Bradyrhizobium diazoefficiens: one gene and its partner. The protein of the gene in region 2 binds, or shares a complex with, the protein of the main gene of each other region. Links are inferred from orthologs where the notes say so. Each region holds a gene or a part of one and is shown on either strand. Other genes may lie near its edges.

Region 1 (15,646 bases), 4.9 Mb from region 2 along the record:
CGGCTTCGGCCAGGAATTTCGGCACTGCGCGGGGGACGGCGAGGCCACCCGATCCAAGCGAGAGCGGGTGTGTTTCCGGGAATGAGGATTTGCCGCCGAGACTGGTGGTGACGGGAATCGCGAGCCGCTCGGCGAGCCGCTTCAACTGCGGCCAGGCCTGGGCGTAATGCACGCCCTGGCCGGCGTAGATCACCGGCCGCTTGGCGTTGACTAGCAGGGCGGCTGCCTCTTTCACATGCACGGGATCGGCGCCGTAGCGGGTGCGCAGCACCGGCGTGTAGTTCAGCGGCTCCGGCACCTCCTCGTTCCACATGTCCGAGGGGATTTCGACGATCACAGGGCCGCCGCGGCCGTTCTTCAGTTTTGTAAATGCGCGGCGGAAGATGTTGGCGACCTCGGCCGCGAGGATGATCGGCTCGGAGGATTTCGCGAACGGCTTCATCGCCTCGCTGGAATTGAAGTTCGGCTCGATATGCGACAGCCGGCGCTGATAGCCCATCGGCAGCACCAGCACGGGCACGGATTCGCCAAAACACTGCGCGACGCCGCCCATCGCATTCTCCGCGCCGGGGCCATGCTGCATGCAGAACGCGCCGATGCTTCGGCCCGACGTCACCCGCGAGATCGCGTCCGCCATGTGGATGCCGACGCGCTCCTGCCGCACCATCACCGGGCGGATCTCGGCCTTCGCGGCATGCTCGATCAAATGGTTGACGGGATAGCCGCAGAGGATCTCGATGCCCTCGCGCTTCATGATTTCCGCGATCGCGGTGCCGAGCTTCATGGCGTCTCTCTCCCTGCGGAGGCCGGTTGATCCGGCCGATTGAGGAGAGAGGATCAGGAAATCGCAGAGGCGTAAAGCGCAGTTGGTCGCGCCCGCAGGTAGGTCAGCCATGCAGGGCGTGCGCGAGGGAATGTCCTCGTCATCGCTCATCTGCGGTCGCAAGTGCCGTCTCGATGTTGATCGAAGTGTCGCGCAAGGATCACGTCAAGGACATGGCCTTGTCGGGCGCGGCGGGACAGCCCTGTCGGGAATGAGGCGTTCGGTGGATTGCGTGCCGTAGCGTTCGATCCGGGCTACGGGATGGGGTTACACAAGCTTCCCTATTTGCAGTTCTTGCAAATCGTCAGCTTTCGTTTCAGCGCCTCATCGTCCTCATCGAGCCATTCCTGTCTCGCTCTTGTTCCTCGCTGCGCGCGGCCGCGCGGGCGACGCCACCTGAGCTGAGATGCCGTCGTATTCGGTGCCCACACTGAAACCATCGTAGTCGGCGGCGGGATTCGGCGACGGTGGCAAGCTGCCGATCGCAGGCGTCGAAGCCTCGCTGCTGGGCACCGTCACTGGGGACGGATCGCGCTTGGCCCGGGAATTCTTAGCGCTCGCTGGTGGCGGCGAGGCCTGGGGCAGGGAAGCTTGCGGCGGAGCAAGCGAAACCGGTGGCGCGGTCTGTCCCCGCGCGCTGTCCTGCGAGCAGACGCCGACCAGCATGAGGCTGAAAGCCAGGACGATCGTGCGTCTCATCCGCATCCTCAAACAACTTTGGTTCAACAATTGACGGCATGACCGTTCGCGCCGCGCCGTGCTCAAGAATATCAGCACCCAATGGCGGTCAAATTTGACGGAAATGGGGAGCCGGCTTCGCTCTATGCGTTCGCGGCCGCGGATGGAGCGCGTGCAGTGCGTCGTGTCAGGCCGATACGGCCGTTACTTCATTGCCGAGCTGACAGAGTTGAATTTGTTGTTCAGAAGCGCGCTGCCGGTGTTGTTGACGACGGTGACGATCGCGAGCGCAATGCCGGCGGCGATCAGACAATATTCGATCGCGGTGGCACCATTTTCATCGGCAAGAAATGACCTGAGCAAAGCCATCGTCAACTCCTGTTCTCCGTCCAACGTAAGCTGGCGCCGTCTTCGAAACGGTAAATTGATTCACTAACTTTTCGACCGGGGCGCTGTGCGCGCCAAAGCAAAGTACGCAGGCGGGATGGTCCGACTTGCGGCCTTATATGATGCCATTCGTTGATTTAAGGTTTCGTCACCGGGTTCCGGTGGATTTGACGGTCTCGCGCCGTTCAGGACGTGATCGAGCGCCCCGATTGAGCCTTGTCGGCGCGTTTCAGCACCGCTGCAAGGCGCCCGACCAGATAGCTCATGACCTGCGGCTGCGGCCGCGCGGAGCTGCCGCCGAGGCGCTCTTCCTCGGCCGTGTCGTTCACGAGACCGATGTAGTTCTTTCTGGCGTCCTGCTGCACGGCGTGCAACCCCCCGGGTTCGACCGACGGCGCGACCATGCCGTGCGTAACGGGAATCGAACGTTAATTTTGTCTTCCGTAGGATTACGTGTCGCCCGACTGGCGCGGAAAACGATGGTGCGGCTTAACGGATCGTTGAGGCTAATTGCGACCGGTGTCCGCGTTCAGCGCCCGCAACATCGCGATGCGGGCGAACATCATCCAGCCGCCGCCGGTCTCGGCCGCATGGATCAGGGTCTCGATCGCGGTCTGCCAGTGCGGCCCGTGCTGCGTGTCCTCGGGCAGGTGCATGACGTGATCGGCCGCCTCTTGCAGCGTCCGCAGCTTGCGTCCGCCGCGCAAGGTAATGGGATCGTCGAACGCCGCCGACCAGGGCATGTCAGGCCGGCCGATCGGCGAGGGGGGACATCACGGCGCGATGAGACGGTGTGCTGCCGCTAGCCGGCCTTCTTCGCGCGGGCCGGCGCGCGCACCGGCTTGTCGGCCTTCTTCGCAGGCTCCTTCGCCGTCTTCGCAGCGGTGTCCTTGCCGCTCTTGCCTGAGATCGGCAGCAGCATCTCGCGCTGGCCCTCGACGCGCTTCTTCGGCTTCTTGCCCTTGACGGCTTCCTTCACGGTTTCTTTGACAGTTTCCTTGGCGACCTTCGCGGCGGGCGCCACATCCTTCTCGTTCGCGATGCTCTTCTTCAGCGCGTCCATCAGGTTGATGACGTTGCCGCCGGTCTTGGGCGTCGTTTTCGCGGCGATCGGCATGCCGCTGCGCTTCTTGTTGATGAGGTCGATCAGCGCGGTCTCGTAATGGTCCTCGAACAGCTCGGGCTCGAACGCGCCGGACTTCTTCTCGACAATATGCTTGGCAAGGTCGAGCATGTCCTTGGTCAGCTTCACATCCTGAATGTCGTCGAAATATTCGGTCTCGCTGCGGACCTCGTAGGGGTAGCGCAGCAGCGTGCCCATCAGGCCGCTCTCGAGCGGTTCCAGCGCGATGATGTGTTCGCGGTTGGTCAGCACCACGCGGCCGATCGCGACCTTGTCCATGCTGCGGATGGTTTCGCGGATCACCGCATAGGCGTCATGCCCGACCTTGCCGTCCGGCACGAGATAATAGGGGCGGATCAGATAGCGGTTGTCGATGTCGGCCTTCGGCACGAACTCGTCGATCTCGATCGTGTGGGTGGAGTCGAGCGCGATCTCCTCGAGCTCGTCCTTGGTGACCTCGACATAGGTGTCGGTGTCGACCTTGTAGCCCTTGACGATGTCCTCGGAGGTCACCTCGTCACCGGTCTCGGCGTCGACCTTGAGGTACTTGATCCGATGTCCGGTCTTGCGATTGATCTGGTTGAACGAGACCTTCTCCGTATCCGAAGTGGCCGGATACAGCGCGACCGGGCAGGTCACGAGCGACAGACGCAGAAAACCCTTCCAATTGGCGCGGGGGGCCATGGGCTACTCCAAACGCAACGGGGACAGACTTATGAGAATACCATCGGGGAACACCGAATCATAGCAAGGCGCGACTCGGAATCTTGCAACTGCGTTAACCGGCCGCCAGTTGTGCGGTTGCTGCGTTGGTCGAGGGGAAAATCCGGAACATCAATTCGGATCGGGCGTTGGCTCCGCATACAGGGCCGCGACATGGTCGCCGCCCATCGGAGGCGACATCCAGAGATTGAGGACATCATGGCATCCACGCGAGAGCAGAACCGGATCGTCGAAACTCCGACCGAGGCGCGCCAGGGCGAGCCGGGGCCTTCGGTGGCGGCGCTGCTCGCCATCTCGACCGGGCTTGCGATCCTGATCCTCGCCGTCATCTGGTTCGTGTTCTTCCGGACCTGACGGGTCGATCGAGGAGACGGCTCGCACCTTTCGACTCACCGCGGAAAGCGCCACACTGCGCCCGCCATGTCGCCGGCCGGTCCGGTGGCGCGGCGGGCGCAGTCGCATCAATGGGCGGCGTCTATGACCAAGTCATATATGACTAAAAAGTAACGCAGGCAGTTCCCCGCGTTCATATTCAGTTCACGCCGGAATTGCTCATCTCTGGCGCAGTTGATGCGGCCTATGTCTGGAGAGAAGAGTGCGCCTGCTCGTTGTCGAGGACGACCCCGATCTCAATCGCCAGCTCACCAAGGCGCTGACCGACGCCGGCTACGTCGTCGACCGAGCCTTCGACGGTGAGGAGGGGCATTATCTCGGCGACAACGAGCCCTACGATGCCGTCGTGCTCGACATCGGCCTGCCGAAGAAGGACGGCATCTCGGTGCTGGAGGCCTGGCGCCGCAATGGCCGCACCATGCCGGTGCTCATCCTGACCGCACGCGACCGCTGGAGCGACAAGGTGCAGGGTTTCGATGCCGGCGCGGATGACTATGTCGCCAAGCCGTTCCATCTGGAGGAGGTGCTGGCGCGCATCCGCGCCCTGCTGCGCCGCTCCACCGGTCATGCCCAGAGCGAGCTGTCTTGCGGCCCCGTCACGCTCGACACCCGCACCGGGCGGGTCAGCGTCTCCGGCAATCCCATCAAGATGACCTCGCACGAATATCGGCTTCTGGCCTATTTGATGCACCATTCCGGCCGCGTGGTCTCGCGCACCGAGCTGGTCGAGCATCTCTACGACCAGGATTTCGACCGCGACTCCAACACGATCGAGGTCTTCGTCGGCCGTATCCGCAAGAAGCTCGACGTCGACATCATCCAAACCGTCCGCGGCCTCGGCTATCTCCTGACCCCGCCGCCCGCGCCGGGCGCTTGATGGCTTCTCAGGCTTGACGGGAGGCCGAACAGCGGCCTTGGTCCGGTTATGACGTCCGACCACCTGACATCCTGCGTCTCCCGGGATCGGCTCGATGCCCGCTAGCTCACTTGCCAACCGCCTGTTCCTGTCGGCAACGGCGTGGCTTGTCGTGATCCTGGCCATCACCGGCGTGGTGCTGTCGTCGGTCTACAAAAACGCCACCGAGCGTGCCTTCGACCGCCGGCTCAATCTATACCTGCGCACCCTCATCGCCGAGGTCGCAACCCCCGACGAGCCGCCGGACCGCCAGTTCCAGTCGCTCGGCGAGCCGCTGTTTGAGCTGCCGCTGTCCGGCTGGTACTGGCAGATCACGCGCACCGACACCGAGAAGCCGGAGGTGCGCTCCTCGCGCTCGCTCTGGGACAAGAAGCTGCCGAAGCTGGAGGAGCAGGGTGCCGAGCTCACTGCCGCCGGCATTCGCCTCGCCTATGTCGACGGGCCCGAGGGGCAGAATTTGCGCATGGTGGAGCGGCCGGTCGATCTCGGCGCCGACGGCAAATTCCTGGTCAGCGTCGCCGGCGACGACACCGAGATTTTCGACGAGACGCGGAGCTTCGACTACTATCTCGGCGGCACCTTCACCGCGCTCGGCATCGTGCTGCTGCTGACCACCGTGTTCCAGGTCCGCTTCGGCCTTGCGCCGCTCAAGCGTATCTCGGAATCGATCGCCGACATCCGCTCCGGGCGGGCGGAGCGGCTCGAGGGCGAATTCCCGGTCGAGATCGCCCCTCTGGCGCGCGAGACCAACGCGCTGATCGAAGCCAATCGCGAAATCGTCGAGCGCGCGCGCACCCATGTCGGCAATCTCGCCCATGCGATCAAGACGCCGCTCTCGGTCATTCTCAACGAGGCAGGCAGCCACGCCGCCGATCCGTTCGCGGCCAAGGTGAGGGAGCAGGCCGACGTGATGCGCGACCAGGTCGCCCATCATCTGGAGCGCGCCCGCATTGCGGCGCGGGTCTCGATCGTTGCGACCGTGACGGAGGTTGCGCCCGTCATCGAGGCGCTGCGGCGGACCATGGAGAAGATCCACCGCGACCGGGGCATCATGGTCGAGGCCAAGGCCGACCCGTCGGCGAAGTTTCGCGGCGAGCGGCAGGATCTGGAGGAGATGGTCGGCAACCTCGTCGACAATGCCTGCAAATGGGCGGCCTCGCGGGTCTTCATCGAAGTTCTGGTCGAGACGCCGAACCAGGCGGGCGCGGGCCCCCGCTTGCGGATCCTGGTCGATGACGACGGCCGCGGCCTCTCGGAGGCCGAGCGCGCCCAGGTCGCCCGGCGGGGTCAGCGGTTAGATGAGTCCAAGCCCGGCTCGGGCCTCGGCCTGTCGATCGTGACCGACCTTGCCGCGCTCTATGGCGGCAGCCTCTCCCTGAGCGGGGCCCCGATCGGTGGCCTGCGGGCCGAGCTGGTGCTTCCCGGAATATAATCCATTGTTCTCATGGGATTTTTTGGTCCAGTGGCGGCCGGTCCGCAAGCAAGCGGGGGCATTCGAGCCAACGTCCTCAACGGCTTCTTAAGGCGCAGCCTCCTATGATCGCGCTCGGACGCATCCCATGTCCGCCATTTTACCGTGCATTACCGGGCGCATGAGCCAGACATCGATCGAGCGGCTGAGGGAATATCTCGCGCAGCTCCCGCCGCAGTCGCAGGCGCTGCTGATGCGGGAGTTCGAGCGCGCCCTCGAGCGCGGCCAGGACACGGCGGTGGCAACCCTCGTGCTCGAGCAGCTGCGCAAGATCGTCCGCAAGAGCGAAGCCGACGAAGTTCCGCCGCCGCGCACCGACGACCTGTCGCGGCTGCTGTTCCAGGTGCTGGAGCCATTTCTGGTCGAGGCGGGCGCCCCGATCCGGGTCGGCCAGATCCGCCGCTCCTCGCTGCATCCGATCTGGCAATGGCTCGGCCGCGACGGCGCGCCGGACAAAGTCAACGAATTCGAGGCGGCGCTGGCGCGCATGCCGGCGGACGCCGGAGGGCAGGTCGAGGCGCTGGCGCAGAAGCTCCAGGCCGCGGCGGCCGATGCCATCTTCGAGCTGACGGGGCCGGGCGGCGGCGACAAGTCGCGCGCGCTCGCCCGCGTCGGCCCGCCCAACGTCATCGAGGACCTTTATGCGGTCGGCGCGGTGCTCCAGGTCCGGGAAGCCATCGCCACGCTGAACGAGAAGCTGCCGCGTTTCCTGCGCGCCTTCGGCGATTCCCAGATCGCCTCGGTGACGTCCGCGCTCAACATTCCCGTGCTCCAGACACCGCAGATGCTGCCCTTCGCGCTGTCGATGGTGGCGCAGCGGATGACGGCGCCCTGGCAGATCATCCGCCTCGCCATCAAGATGGCCGCGTCCGACGACGAGATCCGCGTCGCGGCGACGCCCTATGGTGTCGCGGTCACGATGGCCCTGCACGACCTGTCCTGCGTGGCCGCGATCCTGCGCACGGACATCAAGCGCGGCTACTTCGACAATGTCGCCGACAACCTCAAGGCGCTGCACGACGGCGTGCGCGGTCTGCGCACCGAGCTCGACCTGCGCAACGATTCCGCCTGGGGCAAGCAGCTGACCTCGATCCGGGCCGACATCTCCAATGCGCTGCAATCCGAGATCGACAGCGTTCCCGGCCGCGTCCGCCGCATCCTGCGCCAGCGGCCCGAGAAGGACATCCCGCCGGGGGCACGGATCGACAGCACCGAGGTCGAGGAGACCGTCGCGCTGATCGATTTCGTCGCGACCTGCCGCAACTATGCCAGCGAGCTTGCGATCAACGAGGTGACGCTGCGCACCTATTCCGACCTTCAGCAATATGTCGAGCGCTCGACCGAGCAGCTGGTGCAGTCGCTGCGTGCCGCCGATCACAAGGTCCGTACCTACCGGCAGCAGCAGGTGCAGGCGGCGATCCGCTTCTGCCAGGTGCTGTTCGGCGACGATTACGCCTCGCTGATGAGCCGCGCCGCGGAAAACGCGCTCACGGGCGAGCGCAAATCCTCGCGCGCCAGCTGATCCAAGCGCACATTTTCGTAAGTACAATTTATAGTTGACGATACCGGTGACGAGCCCTACGGTCACCGTGCAAGTTTTTGAAATTTCCATCTGTGGGCGCATGAAACCCGTTATCAGCTCCATCGAAATTGAGAACCGCGTCGTAGTTGCCAAATATCAAAGGCTGATGGTCGGCGCGAAGATCGTGCTGGTCGAGAAGGCAAGCGGTCGCCAATTGCCGGAGACCGTCACCAAGGTTGCATCTCCGGTTCCCGTCGGCGCGCTCCGCATCAGATTGCCCGACGCCATCGAGCCCGGAACATACTTCCTGAAGGCCTTCAATGGGCATGGCGAGCACGCCGCCCAGAGCGCGGACTTCGAGATCGGCTAAGCCGTTGGATTTCCACCGTTACGGACTGCGCGCGGTCGCGCCGAATTGACAATTGTCAATTGCCGCATCGTCCGGCCGTGGTGTAAAGCCAGCTATGGGCGCGGCTCGCGCGCTTCCGGAAGCTTGCCAGATGACGTTGTGGTTCGTGTTCGCGCTGATGACGGTCGCGGCGATTTTCGCCGTGCTCTGGCCGCTCGGCCGCGGCGCGCGTGCGCAAGATCAGGACAGCCAAAATCAGGGCAGTGAGGTCGCGGTCTACAAGGACCAGTTGACCGAGATCGAGCGTGATCTCGCCGCAGGGCTGATCGTAGCGCCCGAAGCGGAAGCCGCGCGCGTCGAGATCAGCCGCAGGCTCCTCACCGCTGCTGCCAGCGAGCCGGCATTGGAGCCGAAATCGAGCCTGAAATGGCGTCGTGCGGCGGCCGTGCTGGCGCTGGTCGGGCTGCCGCTGGTTGCGGTCGGCATCTACATGCCGCTTGGCTCGCCGCTGTTGCGCGACTTTCCGCTGGCACAGCGGGAGCGCGGGGCAGGCTCCGGCATGGCGCAGTCGCTCGAGAATCTGGTCGTGCAGGTGGAGCAACATCTGGAAAAGAATCCGACCGACGGCCGCGGCTGGAATGTGCTCGCCCCGGTGCTGGAGCGGCTCGGCCGCTTCGATGATGCCGTGCGCGCCTATCGCAACGCGATCACTTATAGTGGCGAGAGTGCGGAGCGCCGGTCGGACCTCGGTGAAGCGATCGCGGCCGTCGCCAGCGGCGTGGTGACCGCCGAGGCGAAGAGCGAGTTCGAGCGCGCCCATGCGCTGAACGCCGATGATCCCAAGGCGAATTATTTCCTCGGGCTTGCCGCCGAGCAGGACGGCCGCAAGGACGACGCGGCCAATATCTGGCGCGCTCTGCTGGCGAAAGCGCCGGCGGATGCGCCGTGGCGGCCTCTGGTGCAATCCGCGCTGGCGCGGGTCGGCGGCGGCGGCGCGACGATGCCGGCGCTGCCGGATGAGACGATCGCAGCGTCCAGGGATATGAACGAAGGTGATCGCAACGCGATGATCCGCGGCATGGTCGAACGTCTCGCTACGCGCCTCAAGCAGAACGGCGAGGACGTCGAGGGGTGGCTCCGCCTGGTGCGCGCCTATCTCGTCATGGGCGATCGCGACAAGGCGAGGGGCGCGTCGACCGACGCCCGCCAGGCGGTCGCCAATGACGGCGAGCGGCTGCGCCAGCTCAACGAAGGCCTCAGGACTCTCGGGCTCGACGGATGACGAGAGTGGAACGAGACGGACGGAGAACGGACACGCCATGACCCGCAAGCAGCGACGCATGACCATCATCGGCGGCTCGCTCGCCGTGCTCGCGCTCGCGGCCGCGCTGGTGCTCAACGCACTGCGCGACTCCATCGTGTTCTTCTCGACCCCGACCATGGTGGCCGAGAAGCACGTCCAGCCCGGCAAGCGGTTTCGCCTCGGCGGCCTGGTGCAGCCCGGCTCGCTCCAGCGCGGCGACAATCTCGCGGTGACCTTCGAGGTCGCCGACGGCAACGCAAAACTTCCGGTCGCCTATAAAGGCATCCTTCCCGACCTGTTCCGCGAAGGGCAGGGCGTCGTTGCCGAAGGCGCGCTCGACGCCAGCGGCGTGTTCAAGGCCGACACCGTGCTCGCCAAGCACGACGAGACCTACATGCCCAAGGACGTCGCCGATGCCCTGAAGAAGCAGGGCCACTGGAAGGACGATTACGGTCCGCAGGCCTCTGGTGGCGGCAAGCCTGCGGCCACGACGGCGCAGGGCAACCCGCAGGGAGCGGTGCGGTGATCGCGGAGTCAGGACATTACGCGCTGGTGCTGGCGCTTGGGCTCGCGCTGATCCAGTCCATCGTGCCGCTGATCGGCGCGCGCCTGCGCGATGCCGCGCTGATGAACGTGGCGCGCTCCACGGCGCTGGCGCAGCTGCTGTTCGTGGCCGCCTCGTTCATCGCGCTGGTGACGTTGCACGTGAACTCGGATTTCTCGGTCGCCAACGTCTACGAGAATTCCCACTCGATGAAGCCGCTGCTCTACAAGATCACCGGCGTGTGGGGAAACCATGAAGGCTCGATGCTGCTGTGGGTGTCGATCCTGGCATTGTTCGGCGGCCTGGTCGCAGCGTTCGGCAACAATTTGCCGCTGTCGCTGCGCGCGCATGTGCTGGCCGTGCAGGCCTGGATCGCCAGCGCGTTCTATCTCTTCATCCTGATGACCTCGAATCCGTTCCTGCGCATCGCGACCCCGCCGATCGAGGGACGCGATCTCAACCCGGTGCTGCAGGACATCGGCCTCGCGGTGCATCCGCCGATGCTCTATCTCGGCTATGTCGGCTTCTCGATCTCGTTCTCCTTTGCGATCGCCGCGCTGCTCGAGGGGCGGATCGATGCGGCCTGGGCGCGCTGGGTGCGGCCCTGGACGCTGGCGGCCTGGATCTTCCTGACCTTGGGCATCGCGATGGGCTCGTACTGGGCCTATTACGAGCTCGGCTGGGGCGGCTGGTGGTTCTGGGATCCGGTCGAGAACGCCTCGCTGATGCCGTGGCTCGCCGGCACCGCGCTGCTGCACTCGGCGCTGGTGATGGAGAAGCGCAACGCGCTGAAGGTCTGGACTATCCTGCTGTCGATTCTGACCTTCTCGCTGTCGCTGCTCGGCACCTTCCTGGTGCGCTCGGGCGTCATCACCTCGGTGCACGCTTTCGCCACCGATCCGACCCGCGGCGTGTTCATCCTGCTGATCCTTTGCCTATTCATCGGCGGCAGCCTGTCGCTGTTCGCGGGCCGCGCCACCTCGTTGAAGCAGGGCGGCCTGTTCGCGCCGATCTCGCGCGAGGGCGCGCTGGTGCTGAACAATCTGCTGCTGACCGTGGCCTGCGCGGTCGTGCTGTTTGGCACGCTCTATCCGCTGGCGATGGAAGTGCTGGCCGATTTCAAGATGTCGGTCGGCGCGCCGTTCTACAATCTGACGTTCGTGCCATTGTTCACGTTGCTGCTGCTCGCAGTCCCGTTCGGCCCAATGCTGGCGTGGAAGCGCGGCGATCTGCTCGGTGTCACCCAGCGCCTGCTCGCCGCGGGCGTCGCCGGCCTCGTCGCCGTCGCCGTCGCCTGGGGCTGGGCGAGCGGGGGCAGTACGCTGGCGCCGCTCGCGATCGGACTCGGCATCTTCGTCATCGCCGGCGCCGTCACGGACATTGTCGAGCGCACCGGCCTCGTGCGGCTGCCGTTCGCAACGGCCTTGCACCGGGCCCGCGGCCTGCCGCGCTCGGCCTGGGGGGCGGCATTCGCACATGCCGGCCTCGGCATCGCCCTGATCGGAATCGTCTGCGAGACCACCTGGAACAGCGAATACATCGCGACGATGAAGCAGAACGACGTCGCCCATGTCGCCGGCTACGACCTCAAGCTTGACGGCCTGTTTTCGCGCCAGGGGCCGAACTATCGCGAGATGATCGCCGAGTTCAGCGTCGGCCGCGACGGCGGGATGATCAGCGTCATGACGCCGTCGAAACGCAGCTTTACCACGCGTGGCTCTTCGACCACGGAGGCCGCGCTGCTGACGCGCGGCGCAAGTCAGCTCTACGTTTCGCTCGGCGATGCCACCGCGGAAGGTGCCATCGCCGTCCGCATCTATCACAAGCCGCTGGTGCTCCTGATCTGGTGGGGGCCGGTGCTGATGGCGTTCGGCGGCATGCTGTCGCTGTCCGACCGCCGCCTGCGGGTCGGTGCGCCAAAGCCGGCGCGGGCCAAGCAGCGCCTCCAGCCGGCGGAGTGATCTTGATGCGCCGGATGATGGCCGCGTTCGTCGCGTTGATGCTGTTGGCTTCGCCGGCGGCGCATGCCGTGCAGCCCGACGAGATCATGTCGGACCCGGTGAAGGAGGCCCGTGCGCGCGACTTGTCGCGCGAGCTGCGCTGCATGGTCTGCCAGAACCAGTCGATCGACGATTCCGACGCGCCGCTGGCGCGCGATTTGCGGCTGCTGGTCCGCGAACGCATCGCTGCGGGCGACAGCAATGCGCAGGTGCTCGATTTTCTCGTCGCGCGCTATGGCGAGTTCGTGCTGCTCAAGCCGCGCTTCGAGCGCCAGACCATGCTGCTCTGGCTGCTCGCGCCTCTGCTGCTGACCGGCGGCGGCCTCGCGCTGTGGCTGCAAATCCGCCGTCGCGCGCGAAGCGGTGCAGATGCGCCGGCACCGCCGCTCACGCCCGAGGAACAGGCGCGGCTTGCCGCCTTGATGTCCGACGACACCACCCCCTCGCGCTAGCTTCGCGAGGCGACGATCGCGCTTTGACGCCGGTTGCCGGAACTCGATTAAGTTCCTGTCCGACCACGACTTTCGGCCTGCGTTAAACCGCCGCATCCGGCCCGCCCCTTCATTACAAAAGTTTAACCCCGCCGCCAGCGCGCGGTAAGGCGGGAGTCCCCATCTTCAGGACCGTAAGGCGCTGCCATTCGGCGCCAAATGGATTTCAAGGCCCTGGAGATCTCTGCATGACCGACCGTATCGACCTCTCGAACCTTCCGTCCAACCGGCAGCCGCGCCGGTCGGTGTTTTCCGCGCGCAAGATCGCGCTGATGGCCTCGGTCGTCGCCGGCCTCGGGGCCGCCGTCTACGGCTTCAGCCCGTCGGTCTCGCCGGCCGACCTGTTCTCCAGCCCGGCGCATGCGCAGGTCAACAACGAAGTCAAGAAAGTCGAGCGTCCGATCGGCTTTGCCGACATCGTCGAGCGCGTGAAGCCGTCGGTGATCTCGGTGAAGGTCAACATCAAGGAAAAGACCGCAAGCAACGATGACGGCGACGATTCCTCGCCGTTCCAGCCGGGCTCGCCGATGGAGCGCTTCTTCCGCCGCTTCGGTGGTCCGGATGGTTTCCCGGGCCTCAAGGGCGGCCGTGGCCGCGTCGTGCAGGGCCAGGGCTCCGGCTTCTTCATCTCGGCCGACGGCTATGCCGTGACCAACAACCACGTCGTCGACGGCGCCGACAAGGTCGAGGTCACCACCGACGACGGCAAGACCTACACCGCCAAGGTGATCGGCACCGACCAGCGCACCGACCTTGCCTTGATCAAGGTCGAGGGCAGCTCGAATTTCCCGTTCGCCAAGCTTGCCGACGGCAAGCCGCGGATCGGCGACTGGGTGCTGGCGGTCGGCAATCCCTTCGGCCTCGGCGGCACCGTGACCGCCGGCATCGTCTCGGCCAGCGGCCGCGACATCGGCAACGGTCCCTATGACGATTTCATCCAGATCGACGCGCCCGTGAACAAGGGCAATTCGGGCGGTCCGGCTTTCAACACCGAAGGCGAGGTGATGGGCGTCAACACCGCGATCTATTCGCCCTCCGGCGGCAGCGTCGGCATCGCGTTCTCGATTCCGGCCAACACCGTGAAGAGCGTGGTGGCCCAGCTCAAGGACAAGGGCTCGGTCAGCCGCGGCTGGATCGGCGTGCAGATCCAGCCGGTGACATCCGACATCGCCGACAGCCTCGGCATGAAGAAGGCCGAAGGCGCGCTGGTGGCGGAGCCCCAGGCGAACGGTCCGGCCGCCAAGGCCGGCATCGAATCCGGCGACGTCATCACCGCAGTCAACGGCGAATCCGTCAAGGACGCCCGCGAGCTCGCCCGCACCATTGGCGGCATGGCGCCCGGAGCGACGGTGAAGCTCAACGTGCTGCACAAGGGCCAGGACAAGGTCATCAACCTCACCCTCGGCCAGCTCCCGAACACGGTCGAGGCCAAGGCCGACACCGACAATGACACCGGCAAGGGTGCAAGCAAGGGCACCGACGTGCCGAAGCTCGGCATGACCGTTGCCCCTGCCAACTCCGTGGCTGGCGCCGGCAAGGAAGGCGTCGTCGTCACCGAAGTCGATCCGAAGAGCGCCGCGGCCGAACGCGGCTTCAAGGAAGGTGACGTGATCCTCGAGGTCGGCGGCAAGACCGTGGCCACCGCCGGCGAAGTCCGCGACGCCATCAATGCGGCGCGGACCGACAACAAGAACAGCGTCCTGATGCGCGTGAAGAGCGGCGGCCAGTCGCGCTTCGTAGCCGTGCCCATCGCCAAAGGCTGAGGGCCAGGAGCCTGTGAGATGAGGGGTGTCGCCGGCATCAGTCGCCCCCGCCGCCGACGCTCCTCGGGGGAGCAGCGCAACGATTGCTTCCCCTGTCTACCTTCCGGTGGAATTACGCCCCCCTCCGTCGGAAGGCCTAGGGCGGTGAAGTCCCCCCAGCTTCACCGCCCGCCCTTTGTCGACCCAGGTTCTCGACTTAAGTTCTCGACCAAGTCTCTTTCGCTTGGCTTGCATGCGATTGCCGCTCGCGCCATGTTCATAGAAGGTTGACTCCCTTGACCGCCGCCGAACGCACGATGCGCCTCCTCATCATTGAAGACGACCGCGAATCCGCCGACTACCTCGTGAAGGCGTTTCGCGAAGTCGGTCACATCGCCGATCTCGCTGCCGACGGCGAGGAAGGCCTCGCCATGGCCGAGAACGGCGACTATGACGTGCTGGTGGTCGACCGCATGCTGCCCAAGCGCGACGGCCTGTCGCTGATCGGCGCGCTCCGCGACAAGGACAACACGACGCCCGTGCTGATTCTCTCCGCGCTCGGCCAGGTCGATGACCGCATCAAGGGCCTGCGCGCCGGCGGCGACGACTATCTGCCAAAACCCTATTCCTTCGCCGAGCTCTTGGCCCGCGTCGAGGTGCTGTCGCGCCGCCGCGGGGGACCTGCCGAGGACACGATCTATCGCGTCGGCGATCTCGAACTCGACCGGCTCTCCCATCGCGTCGCCCGCGGCAAGGACGAGCTGACGCTGCAGCCGCGTGAATTCCGCCTGCTCGAATACCTCATGAAGCATGCCGGCCAAGTCGTCACGCGCACCATGCTGCTGGAAAACGTCTGGGACTACCATTTCGATCCGCAGACCAACGTCATCGACGTGCACATCTCGCGGCTGCGCTCCAAGATCGACAAGGGTTTCGAGCGGCCGCTGCTGCACACGATCCGCGGCGCCGGGTACATGATCCGTGACGGCATTCGGTAAACTCGTCCGCACCACGGCGTTCCGGCTGACGCTGGTCTATCTGCTGCTGTTCGCGATGTTCGCGGCCTCGCTGCTCGGCTATTTCGCCTGGAACACGCGGCGGCTGATCACCGAGGAAATCACGCAGACGGTGAACTCCGAGACCTCGGAGATCAACGAGATCTACGGCCGCCGCGGCATGTT
Region 2 (15,710 bases):
CGGGCGAATCACCTCGACGGTCGATCCCGATAGCGCGGCCAACGCCGCCACGGTCTCCTCATAACGCCGCTGCGTGGCGAAGCCGAGCAGCGTCGCCTCGTTGAGCTGGCCGCTCGCCTTGAGATTTGCGATCGCGCGCTTGGCGCCCTCGAAATCGCGGACGCCGGACATCTCGCGCTCGACGCCGACGGTGACCGCAGCGATCGCGCTCTGGATTTCCTCGAACAGATGCGGTGGGGCGCGCGACAACAGGCGGGTGCGCACCGCATCGGTCGCCGAGCGCAGCAGCTGCCGGCGCAGATTCGAGGGCAGATCGACGCGGACGCCGACGCTGACGGCGAGCTCGGGATCGCTTTCGGCCTGTCCGACAATGATGGCAAATCCCTTGCCGGAGACGCGCGCGCCCGGGTTGGCGGCGAGGCGCCGGCTGACGCTGGGATAACGCCGCGCCAGCAGCGCATCGGTGACGATCTCCTTCAGCCACCAGCGGCCGGCGACCGCGAGCAGATGCGGCTCGCCCTTGCTGGAGGCGATCTTCACCAGCTCGCCATCGTCGAGCCGCGCGGATTCCTGCAGCACCGGACCGGCGATGCGGATCTCGTCATTGTTGGCCAGGCGGCGGATCACCGAGGGCGGCGCCTGCGCGATCGGCGCGAGCTGCGCGCTGATCTCGGCCAAGGCAATTCGCGCGCCCATATCAGCTATGGCGCGCAGCTCTATGGTGCCGATCAGGCGGTCGAGCACCTCGTCGAACAGCGCGATCTGCTCGTCATCGAAGCTTCCGGCAGAGGACAGGAACAGGTCGGTGACGCGCCGGGCGGTTTCCAGGCCCTTTTCCGCCGAGCCCATCCGAATCGCGGATTCGACCTCGTCGATGATCGATAGCTCGGCCTTGGACATGTCGCGCAGCTCGTCCTGAGCGGATTGACGGAAGCTTGTTCTAAGCAACCGCTATCATTAGCGATGAGCGCTGAACGTTTCGTAAACCATGGAGCGATGAGGACGAGGTGATGCGGCGGCGGAGCTGTGCTCCCTCCCCCGCTTGCGGGGGAGGGTTGGGGAGAGGGTGTCTCCGCGACGGGACAATCTCCCATAGAACCCTCGCCCCGCGCTTCGCGCCGACCTCTCCGGCACGCGGGAAAGGTGAACGCCAGCGGCACCTATTCCCCGTTCCACCCGCACGCCCTGAGCTTCTCATGCATATGCGGCGGCGCCGGCGCCACGACGCGGACCGGCTCCTTGTTCCGGGAGATCGGCACCACGATCTCGCGGGAATGCAGGTGCAGCTTCGGCTCGCCGAAACGCGGACCGTTGCCGTAAATGTTATCGCCAAAGATTGGCCAGCCGCTCTCGGCCGAATGCACGCGCAATTGATGGGTCCGCCCGGTCACCGGTTCCATGGCGAGCCAGGTGAAACCGTCGCCACGTCCCATCACCTTCCAGTTGGTAATCGCCTTCTGGCCCTCTGGGTCGGGTTTCTGCCACCAGCCGCGCTCGGCATTGAGCCGGCCGAGCGGCATGTCGATGACGCCTTCATCCGCAATGGGGCCGCCTTCAACCACGGTCCAGTAAGTCTTGCCGATCTTGCCGTGCTTGAACAGCAGGCCGAGCGAGGCAGTCGCCTTGCGGTGGCGGCCGAGCACGAGGCAACCGGAAGTGTCCTTGTCGAGCCGATGGGCCAGCACCGGCGGTCGCGGCAGACCGAACCGGAGCGCGTCGAAAGAGTCTTCCAGATTGGCGCCGCCTTTGGGGCCGCGATGCACGGGAAGGCCGGCCGGCTTGTCGATGACCAGCATCAATCCGTCGCGATGGAGCACGCGCGCGAGGATCTCGTCGGCAGTCAATTGGGGAACATCGAGCAATTGCAAGACTTTCGTTTAGAGGCCGGAACGGCTAACACACCCCCGCCATGAACGATACCACGTCAGATCCCCCCAAGCTGAGCTGGTGGCGCCGCCTGTCCAACGGGCTGAAGCGCACCTCGTCCTCGCTCGGGACCGCGGTCGCCGATCTCGTCACCAAGCGCAAGCTCGACCGCGCCATGCTCGACGACATCGAGGACGTGCTGCTGCGCGCCGATCTCGGCACTGAGGTCGCGGTGCGGATTGCGGACGCCGTCGGCACCGGACGCTACGACAAGGCGATCTCGGCGGACGAGGTCAAGGACGTCGTCGCAACCGAGGTCGAGAAGGTGCTGGCACCGGTGGCCAAGCCCCTCGAGATCGATGCGGCGAAGAAGCCGTTCGTGATCCTCGTGGTCGGCGTCAACGGCTCCGGCAAGACCACGACGATCGGAAAACTCTCGCAGAAATTCGCCTCCGAGGGCCGCAAGGTGATGCTGGCCGCCGGCGACACGTTTCGTGCCGCCGCGATTGAACAGCTCAAGGTCTGGGGGGAGCGGACCAAGACCCCGGTCATCGCGGGCGCGCAAGGATCGGATTCGGCGAGCCTTGCCTTCAACGCGCTGACGGCGGCGAAGGAGCAGGGCGTCGACGTGCTGCTGATCGACACCGCCGGCCGTCTCCAGAACAAGGCCGAGCTGATGAACGAGCTCGAAAAGGTCGTGCGCGTGATCCGCAAGGTGGATGCGACTGCACCGCATGCCGTGCTGCTGGTGCTGGACGCGACCGTGGGCCAGAACGCGCTGTCGCAGGTCGAGGCCTTCCATCGCACCGCCGGCGTCACCGGCCTCGTGATGACCAAGCTCGACGGCACCGCGCGCGGCGGCATTCTGGTGGCGCTCGCGGAGAAATTCAAACTGCCGGTGCATTTCATCGGCGTCGGTGAAGGCGTCGACGATCTCGCCCCCTTCACCGCGCGCGATTTCGCCCGCGCGATTGCCGGAATCGAATCGTAGGTTTCTTTCGTCATGCCCCGCGGAGGCGGGGCATCCAGTACGCCGCAGTTTCTCGGTTCAAGCCGAGCTGCCTCTGGAATACTGGATCCCTCGCCTTCGCGGGGGGATGACAGCAACAAAGGTCAGGTAATGGACAAGACCCAGCCGCATCCGCTGTTCAAGCTGGCGACCGAGCTCGGTCCGCTGCTCGTGTTCTTCTTCGTCAATGCGAAGTTCAACCTGTTCGCCGCCACCGGCGCCTTCATGATCGCGATCGTCGCGGCGATGATCGCCTCCTATGTGGTGACGCGTCACATCCCGATCATGGCGATCGTCACAGGCGTGATCGTGCTGGTGTTCGGCACGCTGACCCTGGTCTTGCACGACGAGACCTTCATCAAGGTCAAGCCGACCATCATCTACGGCCTGTTCGCCGCGATCCTCGGCGGCGGCCTGCTGTTCGGCCGCTCCTTCATCGCCGTGATGTTCGACCAGATGTTCAACCTGACGCCGCAGGGCTGGCGCATCCTGACGCTGCGCTGGGCGCTGTTCTTCGCCGGCATGGCGGTGCTGAACGAGGTCGTCTGGCGCACCCAGAGCACGGACTTCTGGGTGAACTTCAAGGTGTTCGGCGTCACCCCGCTGACCATGGTCTTCGCCATCGCCCAGATGCCGCTGACCAAGCGCTACGGGATCGAGCCGGCCTCGCTGGAAGCGAGCGAGGCAGAGGCGGGGGATGTGCGGAAGGGGTGATGACCGTCTCGTGTCCCGGATGCGCTGCAGCGCTCTTGCGCTGCTGCGCAGAGCCGGGACCCAGAACCATCCAGGAGCGCCGTCGTGGTGATATGGGCCCCGGCTTTGCAGCGCACCGCTGAAGAAGCGCTGCGCAGCGTCCGGGGCACGAGAGCGGTGTTAGGAGCCGGTCGCCTTCAGCGCCTTCTCAAGCTGCGGCAGCAACACCGTCCGATAGTTTTCCGGCGTGATCGGCCCGACCAGCTTGTAGACGATGGTGCCCTCGCGGCCGACGACAAAGGTCTCCGGCACGCCATAGACGCCCCATTCGATCGAGGCGCGGCCGTTGGCGTCGACGCCGACGCGGCCGAATGGGTTGCCGTAGCGTCCCAGGAAGCGCCGCGCGTTGTCGGGCGCATCCTTGTAGTTGATGCCGACGAGCGCGAAGCGCTTGTCTTTGGCGAGCTCCGTCAGCAGCGTCGCCTCGTCGTGGCACGGCACGCACCAGGATGCCCAGACATTGACGAGGCTGACCTTGCCTTTGAACGCGGCCGGGTCGAGGCCAGGGACCTGCGCGTTATCAGTCTGCAACCCCTCGAGCGGCGGCAGCGTGGTCTGCGGCGCCGGACGACCGATCAGTGCGGAGGGAATTCGCGAGGGATCGCCGCTGCCGAGCCGGAACCAGAACAGCAGCGCGAGCGCAATGAAGGCGATCAGCGGCAGCACCATCAGGAAGGTGCGACGCTGCGGCGGGGCGGAGGTCGATTGATTGCTCATCGCAGCTTCGTCCCGCTGCGGCCGGAGCGGCGGCTAATGCCGGTGCGTTCGAGCTCGCGCAAACGCTCCGTCTGGTTGCGATAATCGATGATGACCCAGCCGATCAGGATCACCACGACGACCGCCGCAGCCGCGTAGGACGTCACGATGAAGGATGCGTATGGACCAAGCGATATCATCACGCAGCCTTCTGGCTCGCCTGCATCATCTGCAGCGAGCGGACGCGCCGGCGCAAAATCTCATTGCGCATCGCGGCCAGATGCAGCGTGACGAACAGCAGCGTGAACGCGACCGCCATCACCAGCAGCGGGATCAAAAACGATTTGTCGAGCGTCGAGCCGCCCATGCGCATCACCGAGGCCGGCTGGTGCAGCGTGTTCCACCAGTCGACCGAGAACTTGATGATGGGAAGATTGATCGCACCGACCAGCGTCAGCACGGCGGCGGCGCGCGCCGCGCGCGAGGGATCGTCGACCGCGCGCCACAGCGCCATCAGGCCGAGATACATCAGGAACAGGATCAGCACCGAGGTCAGCCGCGCGTCCCATTCCCAATAGGTGCCCCACATCGGACGTCCCCACAGCGAACCGGTGAGCAGTGCAAGGAAGGTGAAGCTGGCGCCGATCGGAGCCGCCGCTTTCGCGGCAACGTCGGCGAGCGGATGCCGCCACACCAGCGTGCCGAGCGAGGCGATGCTCATCACGCCCCAGACGAACATCGACAGCCAGGCATTGGGCACGTGGATGAACATGATCTTCACGGTCGCGCCCTGCTGGTAGTCGTCGGGCGCAAGCGCGGACTGGTAGAGGCCGATCGTGAGCACGATGATTGTCGCAGCCGCAAGCCAGGGCAGCACCCGCGCCGTCAGCGCGAGGAACCGTGTGGGATTGGCGAGGTCGATCAGCGACATGGTCTTCTGATAATCACAGGTAGGCGCTCACGCAATCAGCATGAAAGCGGGCGGCGAAAGTTGATCGGGGGCAAGATCAGTCGAGCCCATCTCAGTCTAGCCCATGCCGCAGGCTTGCCGCCGCCGCGAACGGGCCGATCACGAGGCTGACCAGCGACAGCGCGCACAGGATCGAGAACGGCGCACCGAAGGTCATGGGGCCGACGATCGCGGCCTGCGAGGCCGCGACGCCGAAGATCAGCACGGGAATCGACAGCGGCAGCACCAGCACGGCCATCAGCAGCCCGCCGCGATGCAGGGTTACGGCGAGTGCAGCGCCGATCATGCCGGTGAAGGTCAGCGCCGGAGTGCCGGCCAAAAGCGTCAGCGCCACCGCGCCGGTCGCGACCATGTCGAGGTTGAGCAGCAGGCCCAGCACGGGGGTTGCGACAATCAGCGGCAGGCCCGCCGCCAGCCAATGCGCCAGCGCCTTGGCCGCACAGGCGAGTTCCAGCGGCGTCCGGCTCATCGCGATCAAATCGAGCGAGCCGTCCTCATGGTCGGCCATGAACAGCCGGTCCAGCGTCAAAAGGCTCGCCAGCAGCGCGCCGAGCCACAGGATCGCCGGCCCGAGTCGTGACAACAGCGCTAGATCCGGCCCAACGGCGAAGGGCATCAGCACGACGACGGTCAGGAAGAACAACACGCCAATCAGCGCCCCGCCCCCGACGCGCAGCGCGATCCGGACGTCCCGACGGATCAGGGCGGCAAGGGCGGTCATGGGGTGCTCCCAATGATCGCCGAAGCGTCCGCTGCCAGCCGAGCACATGATGCGCTCCCTCCCCCCTTGTGGGGGAGGGCGGGGGAGGGGGGTAGCCCCGGGCGAGGTGCCTTTGAGGGGCGGACGGTCCGCAGCGGAGCGCCTGCTTCCCAAACGCTAGAACCAAGAGAGCATGCCGTGTGGCACCCCCCTCCCTGCCCCTCCCCCACAAGGGGGGAGGGAACGGAGAGGTCGCCATCATGCCGCTCGGAAAGCTGAGGGTCGGCCCACCTCACGCCACACCCCCGATCCGCAGCTCCCGCGATTCGATCCCGAGCGGGGCGTGGGTCGCGGCGATAATCAGGCCGCCGCGCGCCAGATGCTCCCGCATCAGGCCGCTGAACATATCCTGGCCGGCGGCATCCAGCGCATTGGTCGGCTCGTCCAGCAGCCAGACCGGCCGGCGGACGGTCAGCAGGCGGGCGAGCGAGAGCCGGCGGCGCTGACCCGCGGACAGGAAGGCGGCGGGCAAATCGGCCGCATGGTCGAGTCCCACGGTGGCGAGGCTTTCACCCGCATCACTGCGCTCGCCGCCGAGAAAATCAGCCCAGAACGATAGATTTTCAGCCACGCTCAGCGCCGGCTTGAGGGCGTCGCGATGGCCGAGATAGTGACACTGCTCGGGCAGCGTCATGTCGGCGTCGCCCCCGTCCAGTACGATCGTGCCGCCGGCCGGAACGAGCAGCCCCGCGATCAGCCGCAGCAGCGAGGTCTTGCCCGCGCCGTTGCGGCCGATCACCGCGACGGCTTCGCCCGAGACGGCCTCGAAATCGAGCCCGGCAAACACCTCCCGGCCGCCCCGCACGCAGGCGACCCCGCGTCCGGACAGCTGCATCTGGCCTGGTCCCAACCCGCTCACAGCCAGGCCTCAGGAAAACTTGCGGTAGCGCATCAGAATTTTTGGCTCGCGGATTGCTGGGTATGTTTGTGGCTGTGGCGGTGCGGTTAGAAAGCTTCTATAAGCCCGGAACTACTTGATGCAGCAACTCAACCTGCCCCTGCAAGCGACCCAGCCTGCTATGCTGACGGTGTTAAAATACCCGGCCGGGTATAACTAACGATTGGGATTTCGTACATGACCTCGCTCGACAGCTTCAAATGCAAAAAGACCCTCAAGGTCGGCGCCAAGACCTACGTCTATTACAGCCTGCCCACGGCCGAGAAGAATGGTCTGAAGGGAATTTCGAAGCTCCCCTATTCGATGAAGGTCCTGCTCGAGAACCTCCTGCGCAACGAGGACGGCCGCTCGGTCAAGAAGGACGACATCGTCGCGGTGTCGAAGTGGCTGCGCAAGAAGTCGCTGGAGCATGAAATCGCATTCCGTCCCGCCCGCGTGCTGATGCAGGACTTCACCGGCGTGCCCGCGGTGGTCGATCTTGCCGCAATGCGCAACGCGATGCAGAAACTCGGCGGCGAGCCTGAGAAGATCAACCCGCTGGTGCCGGTCGACCTCGTCATCGACCACTCGGTGATCGTGAACTTCTTCGGCGACAACAAGGCTTTCGCCAAGAACGTCACCGAAGAGTACAAGCAGAACCAGGAGCGCTACGAGTTCCTGAAGTGGGGCCAGAAGGCGTTCTCCAACTTCTCCGTCGTGCCGCCCGGCACCGGCATCTGCCATCAGGTCAATCTCGAATATCTCTCCCAGACGGTCTGGACCAAGAAGGAGAAGATGACGGTCGGCAAGAAGACCGGCACCTTCGAGGTCGCCTATCCCGACTCGCTGGTCGGCACCGATTCCCACACCACCATGGTCAACGGCCTCGCCGTGCTCGGCTGGGGTGTCGGCGGCATCGAGGCGGAAGCCTGTATGCTCGGCCAGCCGCTATCGATGCTGCTGCCCAACGTCGTCGGCTTCAAGCTGAAGGGCCAGCTCAAGGAAGGCGTCACCGCCACCGATCTCGTGCTGACGGTGACGCAGATGCTGCGCAAGCTCGGCGTCGTCGGCAAATTCGTCGAGTTCTTCGGCCCCGGCCTCGACAATCTCTCGGTCGCCGACAAGGCGACGATCGGCAACATGGCGCCCGAATACGGCGCGACTTGCGGCTTCTTCCCCGTCGATGCCGCCGCGATCGATTACCTCAAGACCTCCGGCCGTGCGCCCGCGCGCGTCGCGCTGGTGCAAGCCTATGCCAAGGCGCAAGGGCTGTTCCGCACCGCCAAGTCGCCGGATCCGGTGTTCACGGAGACGCTGACGCTCGACCTCGCCGACGTCGTGCCGTCGATGGCCGGTCCGAAGCGTCCCGAAGGCCGCATCGCGCTGCCCTCGGTCGCCGAAGGCTTTTCGCTCGCGCTCGCCAGCGAGTACAAGAAGGCCGAGGAGCCGGCGAAGCGCTTCCCCGTCGAAGGCAAGAACTTCGACCTCGGCCACGGCGACGTCGTGATCGCCGCCATCACCTCCTGCACCAATACGTCGAACCCGAGCGTCCTGATCGGCGCCGGCCTGCTCGCACGCAATGCCGCTGCCAAGGGCCTGAAGGCCAAGCCGTGGGTGAAGACCTCGCTCGCGCCGGGCAGCCAGGTGGTCGCGGGCTATCTCGCCGATTCCGGTCTGCAGGCCGATCTCGACAAGGTCGGCTTCAACCTGGTCGGCTTCGGCTGCACCACCTGCATCGGCAATTCCGGCCCGCTGCCGGAGGAGATCTCGAAGTCGATCAACGACAACGGCATCGTCGCGGCCGCCGTGCTGTCAGGTAACCGCAACTTCGAAGGCCGCGTCTCGCCGGACGTGCAGGCGAACTATCTGGCCTCGCCGCCGCTGGTCGTCGCCCACGCGCTCGCCGGCAGCGTCACCAAGAACCTCGCTGTCGAGCCGCTCGGTGAAGGCAAGGACGGCAAGCCGGTGTACCTCAAGGACATCTGGCCGACGACCAAGGAGATCAACGCCTTCATGAAGAAGTTCGTGACCGCGTCGATCTTCAAGAAGAAGTATGCCGACGTGTTCAAGGGCGACACCAACTGGCGCAAGATCAAGACGGTCGAGAGCGAGACCTATCGCTGGAACATGTCTTCGACCTATGTGCAGAACCCGCCCTATTTCGACGGCATGAAGAAGGAGCCGGAGCCGGTCACCGACATCGTCGAGGCGCGCATCCTCGCCATGTTCGGCGACAAGATCACCACCGACCACATCTCGCCGGCCGGTTCGATCAAGCTCACCTCGCCCGCCGGCAAATATCTCAGCGAGCACCAGGTGCGCCCCGCCGACTTCAACCAGTACGGCACGCGTCGCGGCAACCACGAAGTGATGATGCGCGGCACCTTCGCCAACATCCGCATCAAGAACTTCATGCTGAAAGGCGCCGACGGCAACATCCCTGAGGGCGGCCTGACCAAGCACTGGCCCGACGGCGAGCAGATGTCGATCTACGACGCCGCGATGAAGTACCAGCAGGAGCAGGTGCCGCTCGTCGTGTTCGCCGGCGCCGAATACGGCAACGGCTCCTCGCGCGACTGGGCCGCGAAGGGCACGCGTCTGCTCGGCGTGCGCGCCGTGATCTGCCAGAGCTTCGAGCGCATCCATCGCTCCAACCTGGTCGGCATGGGCGTGCTGCCGCTGACCTTCGAGGAGGGCACCTCGTGGTCGTCGCTGGGCCTGAAGGGCGACGAGAAGGTCACGCTGCGCGGCCTCGTCGGCGACCTCAAGCCGCGCCAGAAGCTGACCGCGGAGATCGTCTCCGGCGACGGTTCATTGCAGCGCGTTTCGCTGCTTTGCCGCATCGATACGCTGGACGAGCTCGACTATTACCGGAACGGCGGCATCCTGCACTACGTGCTGCGCAAGCTCGCGGCTTAAAGCGCGGATTTGTGAACGGTGGCTCACTGCGAAGTGAGTAGAAGGTTGAACGAAGGCGGCCTATCACAAGGCCGCCTTCGCACGTTGCGGCATACTTCAGATGGGCCCGCCCGGCGCAAATCCCGCCCCGGACGGTCGAATATGCCGCGCCCCGTAAGACTACGGTGACCATCAGGCGCTAAGCTTCCCCCCAACGAGTGGCGATGTGTGACGTTCGACATGACGACAATGACGGCTTCTAATCTGGTTTCGCGCTGGTCCGGTGCACTCTGGTCGGGAGCGCTTGGCATCTGCGCCATCGTCGCCATCATCCGTCCCGCCCACGCCGATCCCCGCGCCGTTGTCGAATTGTTTACCTCGCAGGGCTGCTCGTCCTGCCCGCCCGCCGACAAGATCATCGGCGATCTCTCCAGCGACCCCTCGATCATCGCGCTGAGCATGCCGATCGACTATTGGGATTATCTCGGCTGGAAGGACACGCTGGCGGATTCGCGTTTCTCGGCGCGGCAGCGCGCCTATTCGCGCATGCGCGGCGACCGCGAAGTCTACACGCCGCAGGTCGTGGTCAATGGCTCGACCCACGTCATCGGCAGCGATCGTGCCGGCATCGAGAATGCGATCGGCAAGACCGACAAGGGCAATGGCGTGATGAGCGTGCCGGTGACGATGTCGCTCTCGGGCAAGCAGATCAACGTCTCGGTGGCCGCGAGCAAGGAGCCTGCTGTATCGCACGGCGAGGTCTGGATCTGCTCGGTCGCCAAGTCGGTGCCGATCTCGATCAGCCGCGGCGAAAATCGCGGACAGCAGATCACGTATCACAACGTCGTGCGCAACTTGCTCAAGGTCGGCGACTGGAACGGCCGTCCGGAAAGCTGGACCGTGCCGATCGAGAACCTCACGCGCGACGGCGTCGACGGCGCGGTGGTCTATGTCCAGGACGGCAGCCGCGACAGGCCCGGCCCGATGCTGGGCGCGGCGTACACGTCGCTGCACTGAAGCGAATTTCTCTCTAAGCGTCACACTCACTCTCAACCCTCATGGTGAGGAGCGCGCTCTTGCGCGCGTCTCGAACCATGCAAGGCCCGCCGACGCATCCCGGCCTCGATCCTTCGAGACGCCGCTTCGCGGCTCCTCCGGATGAGGGGAAAGAGTGCTCGCGTTGGATGTTGGATGGAAATTCGGCGCGTCAGAAACATCCCGACACAAACAAAAAAGGACCAACTTGCGTTGGCCCTCCTTGTCGCGCGTACAGACCCGATCCTGTTCGACCCCGGGGGGCTGGGGGCTGAGGAATCCGGAACCGAAAGGACCGGGCCAACGCACATAGGTCTTTTCGCAGTGCAGGGCGGCGGGCGCTGGGCGGAAAAGCGGCGACAGTATGATTCCTGCTAACGATCCCGTGACGGTTTGCCGCGACAGAGTTCCACCATTGCGTGTGGGCTGATTTGCGCCCGATCAGGCGACGAGTTCCCGCAAGGCCCTTGCGGCCAGGACCGGTTGGCGCAATCATGCGATTGTCATGATCCGCGGTCCGGGGACGGTTTCGCGGGCGAGGTCATGCTGCGCGATGAGGAGCCGCTTCCCATGAGTCTGATGTCGGAGGATGCCGATCCGAGCGAGCAGCGCGCGGCGCCCCGCCCCGCCGCGGCGAATGCGCAACCGAACCGGGTGACGTTCAACCGGCTCGAGCTGCACCGTATCCTCAATCTCTATGGCCGCATGGTCGCCGACGGCGAGTGGCGCGACTATGCCATCGACTTCCTGAAGGACCGCGCGGTGTTCTCGGTCTATCGCCGCGCCTCGGAAGTGCCGATCTACCGCATCGAGAAGGACCCGCGGCTTGCGCGCAAGCAGGGCATGTACAGCGTGATCTCGGCCACCGGCCTGATCCTGCGCCGCGGCCACGAGCTCGAGCGCGTGCTGCTGGTGATCGATCGCAAATTGGCGGTGGTGTAGGCCACGCGAGCGGTGCCGTACGGTGGGCAAAGCGAAGCGTGCCCACCATGCTTGCTTATGATGAGAGATGGTGGGCACGGCGCTTTGCGCCTTTTCCCACCCCTACGAGACTGCCCTACTTGGTTGGCACCGTCTTCGCGCCCTCGCCAAGGTCGCGCTGCATCATCACCGTGTCCAGCCAGCGGCCGAATTTCAGCCCGACATTGGGATGCGTGCCGATCATCTTGAAGCCGCCCTTGGTGTGGACGCCGATCGAGCCGGCATTGGCGGAGTCGCCGATCACCGCGATCATCTGGCGGAAGCCGCGCGCCTCGCATTCGGTGATCAGCCGCTCCAGCAGCAAGGAGCCGATGCCGCGGCGATGGAACGAAGGATCGAGATAGATCGAGTTCTCGACCGTGAAGCGATAGGCCGGCCGCGGCCGGTAGGCGCCCGCATAGGCGTAGCCGGCCACGCGGCCGTCGAGGATGGCGACGAAATAAGGGTAGCCGCCATCGACCAGCGCGCGATAGCGGCGCGTCATTTCAGTGAGGTCGGGCGGATCCAGCTCGAAGGTCGCGGTGCCCTCGCGGACGGCCTGCTGGTAGATGGCGGTGATGGCGGGGAGGTGGGCCTCGGTCGTGGGCCTGATTTCAGGTGCGGACATATCCTCAGACTAGAGCCTCCGCCCGGCTGCCGGAAGGGGCCTTGGCGCATCCGTACACTCCGTCGGTGCGAGGGCAGCCTCCATTGCATTTTTCTCTCTCTCGTCATTCCCCGCGAAGGCGGGGAATCCAGTACGCCGCGGCTTCTCGGTCAATCACGACCGCCTCTGGAATACTGGATCGCCCGCCTTCGCGGGCGATGACACCAAGCATATGGCGGCAGCCACGGGCCACATACAAAAACCCCGGCCTTTCGGCCGGGGTTCGTGTCCGTTCTCTCGGTCTATCGCTTAATCGCGCTGGCCGAGGAGCTGCAAGAGCAGCGTGAACAGGTTGATGAAGTTCAGGTACAGCGACAGCGCGCCGGTGATGGCCGCACGTTCTGCGATGTCACCGCCGGCCGAGGCGTAGCCGTAGATGTAGTCGTTCTTCAGCCGCTGGGTGTCCCAGGCGGTGAGGCCCGCGAACACCAGCACGCCGACTACCGAGACGATGAACTGCAGCATCGTGCTCGCCAGGAACAGGTTCACCAGGCTCGCGATGATGATGCCGATCAGGCCCATGAACAGGAACGAGCCCATCCCGGTCAGGTCACGCTTGGTGGTGTACCCGTAGAGGCTGAGCGCACCGAAGGTCGCCGCGGTGATGAAGAACACCCGCACGATCGAGGTGTGCGTGAACACCAGGAAGATCGACGAGAGCGAGACACCCATCAGCGCCGCGAACACCCAGAACAGGATCTGGGCGGTCGACGGGGCGAGACGGTTGATGCCCGCCGAGATCACGAACACCATGGCCAGCGGCGCGAGCATGAACAGCCACTTCAGGGGGCTGACGAACATCGCGTAGCCGAACGGCGTCAGGAACAGCTTGCCGACACGGACGGCTTCCGGGGTCGGAACATCGGTCACGGCAGCCATGTAGACGCCAAGCGCGGCAAGGCCAGTGATGGCAAGGCCGATGCTCATGTAATTGTAGATGCGCAGCATGTAGGCGCGCAGGCCGGCGTCGACCGTCGCGGCGTCAACACGCCCGGCGGCCCTGCCGAAAGGAGAAGCGTAGTTACGGTTGAGGTCCGACATGGTCGAATTCCCGTTGGTTGGCCGGTCCGGCATGAGGGTCGCCATGCCGCCGGTTCGTCAAATTCTATCCCGGATACCGATGTCGGCCGTCATTAAATTTGGCTAACAATCGGGGCTCCGGACCCATTCGATATGTGGGAAACTAACACATTCGCCGCAACCGTCCACGCGCGGCTGAATGTCGCCCTCACTCATAATCCTGGCGCAGGCGGACGTGGTTAATCGCGGGAATCGTGCGATTCCGCTCCAGTGCGGCCGGCCGCTACACTTTGTCACAAATTCCGCAACACCGTGGCGGGCTTTTTGTTCAATGCCAGCAGCGTGCCGGCAAGCCCGAGCCCGACGGTGACGATAAGGGCGGCCGCGACCACGCCGGCGGCGCTGCCGGCCTGCCAGACGAAGCTCAGGGTCATCAGCCGCGTCACGATCATCCAGGCCGCGATGCTGCCGGCGATCACGCCGAACACCGCGGTGGCAAGCCCGATCAGGAGGTATTCGAGGGCGTAGGCGCCGAGCAGCCTCAGCCGGGTCGCGCCCAGGGTTTTGAGGATCACCGCATCGTAGACGCGATGACGGTGGCCGGCCGCAAGCGCTCCGCCCAGTACCAGGATCGCCGAAATCAGGGTCACGGCGCTGGCGCCGCGGATCGCCAGCGCGAGGTTGGTCACGACCGCGCCGACCGTCTCCATCACCTCGCGCACGCGCACGCTGGTCACCATCGGATAGGCGTCGGCCACCTGTTTGATGATCTTGCCGTCGCCGGTCGCATCGCCGCCGGATTCGGTCAGCGTCGCGATGTGGGTGTGCGGCGCGCCTTTGAAGGCGTTCGGCGAGAACACCAGCACGAAATTGATGCCCATGCCCTGCCAGTCGATCGTGCGCAGATTGCCGATTTTGGCCGGGATGTCGCGGCCGAGCACGTTGACCACGATCTCGTCGCCGAGCTTGAGGTCGAGCCCGTCGGCGATCTTCTTCTCCATCGAGACCAGCAGCGGTCCGGAATAGTCGGGGCCCCACCATTCGCCCTCGACCACCTTCGAGCCCTTCGGCAATTCGCCGGTATAGGTCAGACCGCGGTCGCTTTGCAGCACCCATTCGGAATCGGTGGTCGGCTTGAGGTCCTCGGCACGGACGCCGCGCGCGGCGACGATGCGGCCGCGGAGCATCGGCACGTCCTCGACCTTCGCGCCGGGCGCGATCTGGCGGAGATAGCCGTCGAACTGTTCGGCCTGCGTGCTCGGGATGTCGATGAAGAAGAACGACGGTGCGCGCTCCGGCAAGGCTGCCAAGAACTGCCGGCGCAGATTGCCGTCGATCTGGGTGATGGTGACGAGCACGGCGAGCCCGAGTCCCAGCGACAGCACGACCGACGGCGTCAGCGCGCCGGGCCGGTGGATGTTGGCGATCGCCAGCCGCAGCATCGGCAGGCGCGTGCGCGGCAGGCGCCGCGCGATGGCCATCAGCAGCGCGGCGATGCCGCGCAGCAATGCGAACACGACGACGGAGGAGGCCACGAACACCGCGGCGATGCGCTTGTCGAAGGAGAGGCCGATCACGACGGCGATCAGCAGCGCGACCACGATACCCATGAACACGACATAGCCGAGGCGCGGCCGGTGCCATTCGGAGCTGATGGTGTCGCGGAACAGCGCGGCGACCGGCACATCGTGCACGCGCCCGAGCGGCCACAGGCCGAACGCGAGCGCAGTGAGCAGGCCGTAGACGAAGGCCAGCGCGAGCTCGCCGGCATGCACCGCCGGCACCACCGGCAGCGGCAGCAGTTTTCCGAACAGGCCGACGATGGCGAACGGCATCGCGGCGCCGAGCGCCAAGCCGATCACCGACCCGATCGCGGCGAGCAGGATCACTTGCGCGAGATAAATGCCGAACACGTCGCGCCCGGTGGCGCCGACCGCCTTGAAGGCCGCGATCACCTCGAGCTTGCGGTCGATATGGCTCTTCACGGCATTGGCGACGCCGACGCCGCCGACCAGCAGTGCGGCAAGGCCGACCAGCGTCAGGAATTGCGTGAAGCGGTTGATGTTGCGCTCGAGCTGCGGTGAGGCATTGGAGCGGCTGCGGATCTCCCAGCCGGCCTGCGGCGCCGCGTTGCGCGCATCGTTGATGAAGGTTTCGGTGGCGCGCTCGCTGTTGGCGCCATCAGGCAGCTTCACCCGG

The links.
Region 1: the proteins of ccmB (region 2) and ccmE are in contact, whole or in part, in a solved structure (PDB 8CE8), measured with the Escherichia coli proteins. The link is inferred for Bradyrhizobium diazoefficiens from one-to-one orthologs.

Annotation. Positions count from the first base shown.
Region 1 is NZ_CP067100.1:5,393,041-5,408,686, reverse strand. Bases 8,602-11,459 are described here. They hold ccmE (cytochrome c maturation protein CcmE), read left to right. Parts: upstream 8,602-9,704; coding sequence 9,705-10,214; downstream 10,215-11,459. Other genes in these bases: JJB99_RS25750 (heme lyase CcmF/NrfE family subunit), read left to right, coding at 10,211-11,459; ccmI (c-type cytochrome biogenesis protein CcmI), read left to right, coding at 8,602-9,667. Also shown: JJB99_RS25815 (thiamine pyrophosphate-requiring protein), read right to left, coding at 1-784; JJB99_RS25810 (hypothetical protein), read right to left, coding at 1,157-1,522; JJB99_RS25805 (Flp family type IVb pilin), read right to left, coding at 1,706-1,870; JJB99_RS25800 (hypothetical protein), read right to left, coding at 2,074-2,292; JJB99_RS25795 (hypothetical protein), read right to left, coding at 2,395-2,631; JJB99_RS25790 (Ku protein), read right to left, coding at 2,691-3,695; JJB99_RS25785 (hypothetical protein), read left to right, coding at 3,933-4,088; JJB99_RS25780 (response regulator transcription factor), read left to right, coding at 4,330-5,004; JJB99_RS25775 (sensor histidine kinase), read left to right, coding at 5,099-6,475; JJB99_RS25770 (hypothetical protein), read left to right, coding at 6,636-8,036; JJB99_RS25765 (hypothetical protein), read left to right, coding at 8,137-8,406; more of ccmI, read left to right, coding at 8,537-8,601; more of JJB99_RS25750, read left to right, coding at 11,460-12,193; JJB99_RS25745 (cytochrome c-type biogenesis protein), read left to right, coding at 12,199-12,684; JJB99_RS25740 (Do family serine endopeptidase), read left to right, coding at 12,912-14,486; JJB99_RS25735 (response regulator transcription factor), read left to right, coding at 14,783-15,463; JJB99_RS25730 (sensor histidine kinase), read left to right, coding at 15,447-15,646. UniProt on the Escherichia coli protein: Heme chaperone required for the biogenesis of c-type cytochromes. Transiently binds heme delivered by CcmC and transfers the heme to apo-cytochromes in a process facilitated by CcmF and CcmH.
Region 2 is NZ_CP067100.1:487,660-503,369, forward strand. Bases 4,182-7,103 are described here. They hold ccmB (heme exporter protein CcmB), read right to left. Parts: upstream 6,016-7,103; coding sequence 5,347-6,015; downstream 4,182-5,346. Other genes in these bases: JJB99_RS02340 (DsbE family thiol:disulfide interchange protein), read right to left, coding at 4,182-4,345; ccmD (heme exporter protein CcmD), read right to left, coding at 4,342-4,527; JJB99_RS02350 (heme ABC transporter permease), read right to left, coding at 4,524-5,255; ccmA (heme ABC exporter ATP-binding protein CcmA), read right to left, coding at 6,287-6,889. Outside these bases: JJB99_RS02320 (DUF2336 domain-containing protein), read right to left, coding at 1-900; JJB99_RS02325 (RluA family pseudouridine synthase), read right to left, coding at 1,161-1,862; signal recognition particle-docking protein FtsY, read left to right, coding at 1,910-2,857; JJB99_RS02335 (septation protein A), read left to right, coding at 2,987-3,589; more of JJB99_RS02340, read right to left, coding at 3,749-4,181; aconitate hydratase AcnA, read left to right, coding at 7,130-9,850; JJB99_RS02370 (DUF1223 domain-containing protein), read left to right, coding at 10,070-10,846; JJB99_RS02375 (DUF2794 domain-containing protein), read left to right, coding at 11,435-11,806; JJB99_RS02380 (GNAT family N-acetyltransferase), read right to left, coding at 11,922-12,452; JJB99_RS02385 (Bax inhibitor-1/YccA family protein), read right to left, coding at 12,741-13,532; JJB99_RS02390 (ABC transporter permease), read right to left, coding at 13,805-15,710. UniProt on the Escherichia coli protein: Required for the export of heme to the periplasm for the biogenesis of c-type cytochromes.